DNA from 2 places in the Caballeronia sp. LjRoot29 genome. Region 1 is predicted to be linked to the other one. Evidence: predicted binding sites of a transcription regulator. Region 1 holds the regulator's gene; the other holds the start of a gene.
The links. Region 1 encodes FliA, which starts transcription of late flagellar genes. Its sites were predicted from a motif close to CTAAAGTTTNNNNNNNNNNNGCCGNTA; they were not measured.
Positions count from the first base shown of each region.

Region 1 (3,350 bases):
TTCCGCGCGCGCTTCCACCGAACTGCATGAGGTTCACTTTGGATAAGTTCGTGTCCGATCAGGCTGAAGGCCTGCGCCGGCTGCTGACGCGCAATGGCTCGCGGGTCGTCGCGGTGTGTGGCGCCCCGGCAGGTGGAATGGGCGGAAGCGGCAATACGTCGACGGTGGTGAACCTCGCGTCCGCCCTCGCCGCGCAAGGCAAGGATGTGCTGGTAATCGATGAACGCCAGAACGGGTTGTCGGTGACCCGGCTGGCCAAGGTGCCGGATAACGGTGCACTGGGCGCGGTCTTGTCCGGCAAGCGTTTTTTGCAGGACGCCGTCACGCGCACGCCGTTCGGCTTTTCGGTGATTGCCGCGCCTCGCGATGAACGCATCAGCCAGGACGCTGCGCATTGCCGGGTGCTGCTTGACGGACCCGCCGATGTCGTCCTGATCGATACCCAGCTCGATCGCAGCGGCGCGCTCTCAAATCTGGCCGTGCAAGCGCACGACTTCGTGATCGTGACCCGCGTAGCGCCCGCCGCGATCACCGAGGCGTACGCCTGCATCAAGCGTCTGCACTACGCACACGCGATCGGCCGGTTCCGGGTTGTCGTGAATCACGTGAAGAACGGCGCAGACGCGAAAATCGCCTTCGATAACCTCGCCGGCGTCGCCAATCGTTATCTCGCGGTGCAACTCATGCCTGCCGGTTGCGTAGCAGAAGATCCGCGCGTGGCGCGGGCGCATGAACTATCGCGTTGCGCGGTGGAAGCTTTTCCGGCGACGGCGGCCGCCCGGGATTATCGGCAGATTGCCGCTGAATTGCAGTACTGGCCGATGCCGAAAGCGTCGCAGTTTGAATGGCCCGTGCAGTCCTTGCGAGCGGAAACGCCGCACGGATTGGAGCGCTCGATCAACTCCGGCGCGGTTCGCCGCACGGAAACACCATTGATGCAGCTTGCGATGAGCAGCGCCGCGTCCGTGTGATGCAGCAAGAGAAGGAACAAGGTGAATGCGATGTATAACGCCCAGGGAAAACTGTCACAGTCCGAGGTCCTGACCCGCTACGCACCGTTGGTGCGCCGGCTTGGCCTGCAACTCGTGGCGAAAATGCCGGCTAGCGTCGATCTGGATGACTTGATCCAGGCCGGCATGATCGGTTTGCTCGATGCCGCCAGCCGTTATAAAGAAGATCAAGGCGCTCAGTTCGAGACCTACGCCAGCCAGCGGATTCGCGGCGCGATGCTCGACGAGTTGCGCGCCAACGACTGGCTTCCGCGCAGCATGCGCAAGACTTCGCGCGAAGTGGAATCCGCGGTGCACAAGGTTGAACAGCATCTTGGACGCTCGGCGAGCGAGCAGGAAGTGGCTGAGCATCTGAACATGCCGCTGATCGAATATCAGGCCATGCTGCAGGATCTGCATGGCAGCCAGTTGATCTATTACGAAGACTTCGACCGGTCTTCCGATGACGAGCCGTTTCTCGATCGTTATTGCGTCGATAAAGCCGACCCGCTTTCCGCGTTGCTCGATGGAAGCTTGCGTTCGGCGCTGGTCGAGGCAATCGATAAATTGCCTGAGCGCGAAAAGCTGCTGATGAGCTTGTACTACGAGAAGGGCTTGAATCTGCGCGAAATTGGCGCCGTGATGGAAGTCAGCGAATCGCGTGTCTGCCAGTTGCATAGCCAGGCCGTTGCGCGGCTGCGGGCCAAGTTGCGGGAACAGGCTTGGTCGGGCGTGGAGGCTTGAGTATCGGCGAATGAAAAGACGGATGGAAACCAGTCAGGTTTCGAAATCCGCGTCCGCCGCGAACTCTGTCTGGCCTTTGCCCAATGACTTGGCGCGATACATCGCGCGATCGGCGGCGCGCATCAGCACGGCAATATCTCTGTAGCCGGGACTCAAGTCCGGCGAGATCAGGCAAGCACCAATGCTCGCCGATACATTCACCACCCGGTCCTGCACCGACTTCATTTCCTCGAGCACCGCGTGCACGCCGTTTGCCACCGTCTGCACCGCGTGATTGCCCGTCACGTGCCGCGCCAGCACGACAAATTCATCGCCGCCTAGCCGCGCGACTGTATCGGTGGTTCTTACCCTTCTTGCCAGCAGGCCCGCGAAAGTTTGCAGCACGACGTCGCCGACTTCGTGGCCATAGGTATCGTTGACTTCCTTGAAGCCGTCGAGATCGATCATCAGCAACGCGGTCGCGCCTTCCTGTCCCGTCGATATCGCGATCATTGCCCGGCCGATGGTCTGCTCCAGCATGTAGCGGTTGCTCAAACCCGTGAGCGGGTCGGTGCCCGCCTTGAGCGCGAGGTCGCGGTTCGCACTGCCGAGCCGGCCGACCAGCACGGCGAGGTAGACCGATGCGCCGAACACACTCAAGCCAATCCCGAGCGCCGCGGAGCGATTGATCATCCACCACGGCTGCAGCACCGACAACGCGACGATGCCCACCATCGCCGTGACACACGACAATGCCAGCGTGCGCTTGCCGTAACGCCCGCCCGCGCCGATCAGAAAGAGGAAGACCGCCCATAGCATGGGCAAGGTGAGTGCGCCTCCGGCACCCAGGATCACGGTGAGCAGGGCCTGATCGGCGACAGTGGTGAATGCGAGGCGCAGATTCGACTGCCGTTGCATTCTGCTGATGATTAGCCGCGTCGCTACTCCATAGATCAGATAGAGCGCGAGCGCATGGAAGCTGGCAAAGGCGGCGGGCGTTGGAATGGTCCACGCCAGCACGCCGTACACGGCCGTTGCGAGGCCGCACAGTATGACTCTTAGCGTCGCCTGCTCTTTTTCCGGATCGAGAAAAGTCGACCACACGTAACCGCGGTGCCGATGCAAGGGGTCATTCGCCTGCCCCATTCTGAGTCTCCCTGATGTGCTGATCGATGCCGCGTTTTATGCAGTTTCTGCGTAGTGCAGAATTGCAATCGTACTGCGTCGCTAAAAAGTGGCCGAAAATCGCCTGATTCAGCCAGATTTTGGCGGACCGATGCTGATTCGTTACGATCCACTTGGGACGAGTGGTACGCACGCGGCGCGCCCGGGTATTTTGTTTTGGCGAGTTGCGTTTGTGCCTCGCTTGTTTTCGAATCGATGTTCGGACCTTCATTTGGCTTCTTGGCTTCTTATTCACTACGTAGATTTTTCGACGCCCGATGCAACCCTTTGAATCCGCGCTTTCAACTGGCGACATAAACGCTACCGATGACTCTCACTCCGCGCGCGATGCCGCGTTGCTCGGCGAATGGCTGCCTGTGTGTAACAGCGCCGACGTTCCCGCCGGGGAATTACGTGGGTTCGTAGTGGCAGGCGAGCGACTGGTGGTCTGGCGCAACGCGTCGGAGGCTGTAG
Region 1 is NZ_CAXUPU020000005.1:68,448-71,797, forward strand. It holds gene flhF (flagellar biosynthesis protein FlhF) at 1-46, shown strand, start outside; gene ACSQ83_RS07755 (MinD/ParA family ATP-binding protein) at 39-971, shown strand; gene ACSQ83_RS07760 (RNA polymerase sigma factor FliA) at 1,002-1,733, shown strand; gene ACSQ83_RS07765 (GGDEF domain-containing protein) at 1,767-2,858, opposite strand; gene ACSQ83_RS07770 (Rieske 2Fe-2S domain-containing protein) at 3,155-3,350, shown strand, end outside.

Region 2 (3,350 bases), on a different contig from region 1:
TCAGTGTGGACGAATGGCCCCAGCTTCTAGCGCGCGTGGGCGAACGGCACGCATTTGTCTAGGCCGCAAGCCGCAGTCGCCCGCCCCGCCAACTCGCGCCGAATCATCTGAACCGCGAGTCGATGTAACAGGGTTTGGAACAAGCAAATCCGATTATCGAATCAAACTATAAAAAGCAAAACGGCGATGCAACCCTTGCGGGCGGCATCGCCGTTTTGCATGGTGCAACCTAAACAATCAGGCTGCACCTGCCAAGATTTAATGAAGCTTCTTGGGCAACATCTGGCTGCGCAGACGCTTGCGCAGACGGCTGACTGCTGCCGCCTTCTTGCGCTTGCGTGCCGTCGTCGGCTTTTCATACGACTGACGTTCGCGAAGCTCGGCGATCAGGCCGTTCTTTTCGATGGTCCGGCGAAAGCGACGGATCGCGACGTCGAACGGCTCGTTTTCTTTCAAAACAATAGTGGTCATGGAAGTCCTAAATCGCTGATACGTTTTTCTGACTGCGCGGCGAAGCGTACTGCACAAGGCAACGCCGCGCGCCGGCACTCCGATCGTCCACCCAAACAACAGCGGACACGAGCAAAGCGGCCACGGAGGCCGGAAAAGAGAGAGGTGGGATTTCACCGCCGATCACGGCATGCGCAGTCTGTCGAAAAACGGAACAGCGCACTTCGGGCCGCCCGGCGTCGCTTAAAAATAGCTGCGCCATCGGGCAAAAATCTCGATTCGGGCGAGATGTTATCAGATCGTCGCCCCGTCGCCAACCCCGAAACACCGATTTGCGGAGGTTTGCAGCGAGGCAACCCCATGAAGATGCGTGCTTTTTCCCGATTTTCAGTCCGGATTGCTCGCTTCGTCGAGGAGCGCGATGTCCTCAGGCGCCAAGCTGATCCGGGTTGCGTGTGCCAAGGTTTCGAGTTGCTTGACCGATGTCGCGCTCGCGATCGGCGCGGTGACGCCAGGCCGCGCGATCAGCCATGCTAGCGCGATTGCCGCCGGCTCGGTGTCGTGACGTTCCGACACTTTAATGAGTGCCTTAACTATTCTCAAGCCCCGGTCGTCCAGGTAACTCGACACCTTTGCGCCGCGGGCACTATTCTCGGTATCGGCTTTGGATCGGTATTTTCCGCTCAGGAAACCGCTAGCCAGGCTGTAATACGTCACAACCGATACCTTGTGCGCCTTGATAACCGGTTCCAGATCGTTCTCATAGCCGGCGCGATCGTAAAGGTTGTATTCGGGCTGAAGCACCTGATAACCCGCAATACCCTCTTTCGCCGATATCTTCAGCGCCTCTTCCAGCCTTTCACCGATGTAGTTCGACGCACCGATCACGCGAACCTTTCCCGCCGTAATCAGCTTTTGATATGCGCCGAGTGTGTCGATGAGGGGCGTTTTATCGTCGTCTCGATGAGAAAAGTAGACGTCGATGTAATCCGTCTTCAGGCGTTTCAGCGAGTCGTTGACTGCCGCCTCGATATTCGCCGCCGTCAGCCCCGTCCGCGTGCTCAGCATGCCGACCTTGGTGGCCAGCACGATCTTGTCGCGCTTGCCGCTTTCCTTGAGCCACTTGCCGATGATCGTCTCCGACTCGCCGCCCTGGTGGCCGTCGACCCAAGCGGAATAAACGTCGGCGGTATCGATGAAATTAAGTCCGTGGTCAACGAAGGCATCCAGGATAGAGAACGACGTGCGTTCGTCGGCTGTCCAGCCGAATACATTTCCGCCGAAAACAAGCGGCGCGACTTTGAGGTCTGACGTACCAATAGTGCGGTGCTGCATGGTTGCTCCCGGGCTGTGATGGGCGAAGACGAAAAAGGATCGAAAAAGAATACCCGCGAATCCGCTTACTCGCAGGCGGCGCCTCGACAACTCCCGGCGACTATTCTCCCTACGAATTCTTACCTAAGTCCTCAAGTTTTTTTTTCATGGGCCGCTAACCCATGTAGGCGGCCGGCTACCACGCTCGGGAACCGCCAAGCAACAGGACCGCGCAGTAGCCATAACAGCCCTTTAAGTTCTTTCAGGAGAAATCCAAATGCTCGGCATTAATAGCAATCTCAACTCGCTGGTCGCTCAGCAAAACTTGAACACCTCGCAAAGCGCTCTGTCGCAAGCTATCACGCGTCTGTCGTCGGGTAAGCGCATCAACAGCGCGGCTGACGATGCAGCAGGTCTGGCGATCTCGAACCGTATGCAAACGCAGATCAACGGCCTGAACCAAGGCGTGTCGAACGCGAACGACGGTGTGTCGATGATCCAGACGGCATCGAGCGGCCTGGCACAGATCACCTCGAGCCTGCAAACCATTCGTACGCTGGCTGTTCAGGCGTCGAGCGGCTCGCTCTCGTCGAGCGACCAGGCAGCACTGCAACAAGAAGTTGCGCAGCAAATCGCTGAAGTGAACCGCGTTGCTTCGCAAACGACGTACAACGGCAAGAACGTACTGGACGGCTCGGCCGGTAACGTGAGCTTCCAGGTCGGCGCGAACGTTGGCCAGACGATCAGCTTGAACCTTACCAACAGCTTGTCGGCATCAGCGCTTGGAACGGGCAAAGTGCAAGCGGGTGCGACGCTTGGCACGATCGCCGTGTCGCTCGACTCGACCGGTGCTGCATGGAACGCCTCGTCAAGCACGGGTTCGGAAACAACCGCAATCAACGTCCTCTCGGACGGCAAGGGCGGCTTTACCTATACCGACCAAAACAACCAGACCCTGTCCAACACGATCGCCGCCGCCGTGCTTGACACGACGACCACGCCGGGCGTGCTTGCAGCCAAAACGGGTAGCCCGCTCGATCCGGCAACGGAGCTTGCAGCAATTTCCACCGCTAACAAAGCGAACCCGCCTACGGCGGCCGGGGTCGCTCTTGGCACGGTAGGCGGCATCAGCATTAGTGGGACCACGGGCCTGGATGTTGCAGCCGGCACATCAGGCGCCATCACGTCGCTTACATTCAAGTCGGACGGTAGTGGCAACCTGAACGTCTTTGATCAAAACGGTAACCAAGTGTCGTCCGCCGTATCTGCGGCCCTCTTCGGCGCTACTTCGCCTGGTAACGGCCAAGGTGGAGCACTTACCGCTACCAACGGCGCAACGATCAGCTTTACTGGCGGCACCGCTCCTACCAGCAACTTCGGCGCAATCAACGCTAACAACAACCCGCCGGCAGTTTCGAATATCGACGTCAGCACGGCAACGGGCGCGAACGCTGCGATGGAATCGATCGATAACGCACTCGCCACGGTGAACAACATCCAGGCAACCCTGGGTGCGGCTCAAAACCGTTTCACGTCGCTTTCGTCGGCACAGCAAGCACAGTCGACCGACCTGGCAGGCGCCCAGT
Region 2 is NZ_CAXUPU020000026.1:59,805-63,154, forward strand. It holds gene ACSQ83_RS24705 (hypothetical protein) at 1-62, shown strand, start outside; gene rpsU (30S ribosomal protein S21) at 259-471, opposite strand; gene ACSQ83_RS24715 (aldo/keto reductase) at 838-1,785, opposite strand; gene ACSQ83_RS24720 (flagellin) at 2,042-3,350, shown strand, end outside.
Region 2: the regulator FliA is predicted to act here: its motif matches at 1,916-1,942, upstream of ACSQ83_RS24720 (flagellin).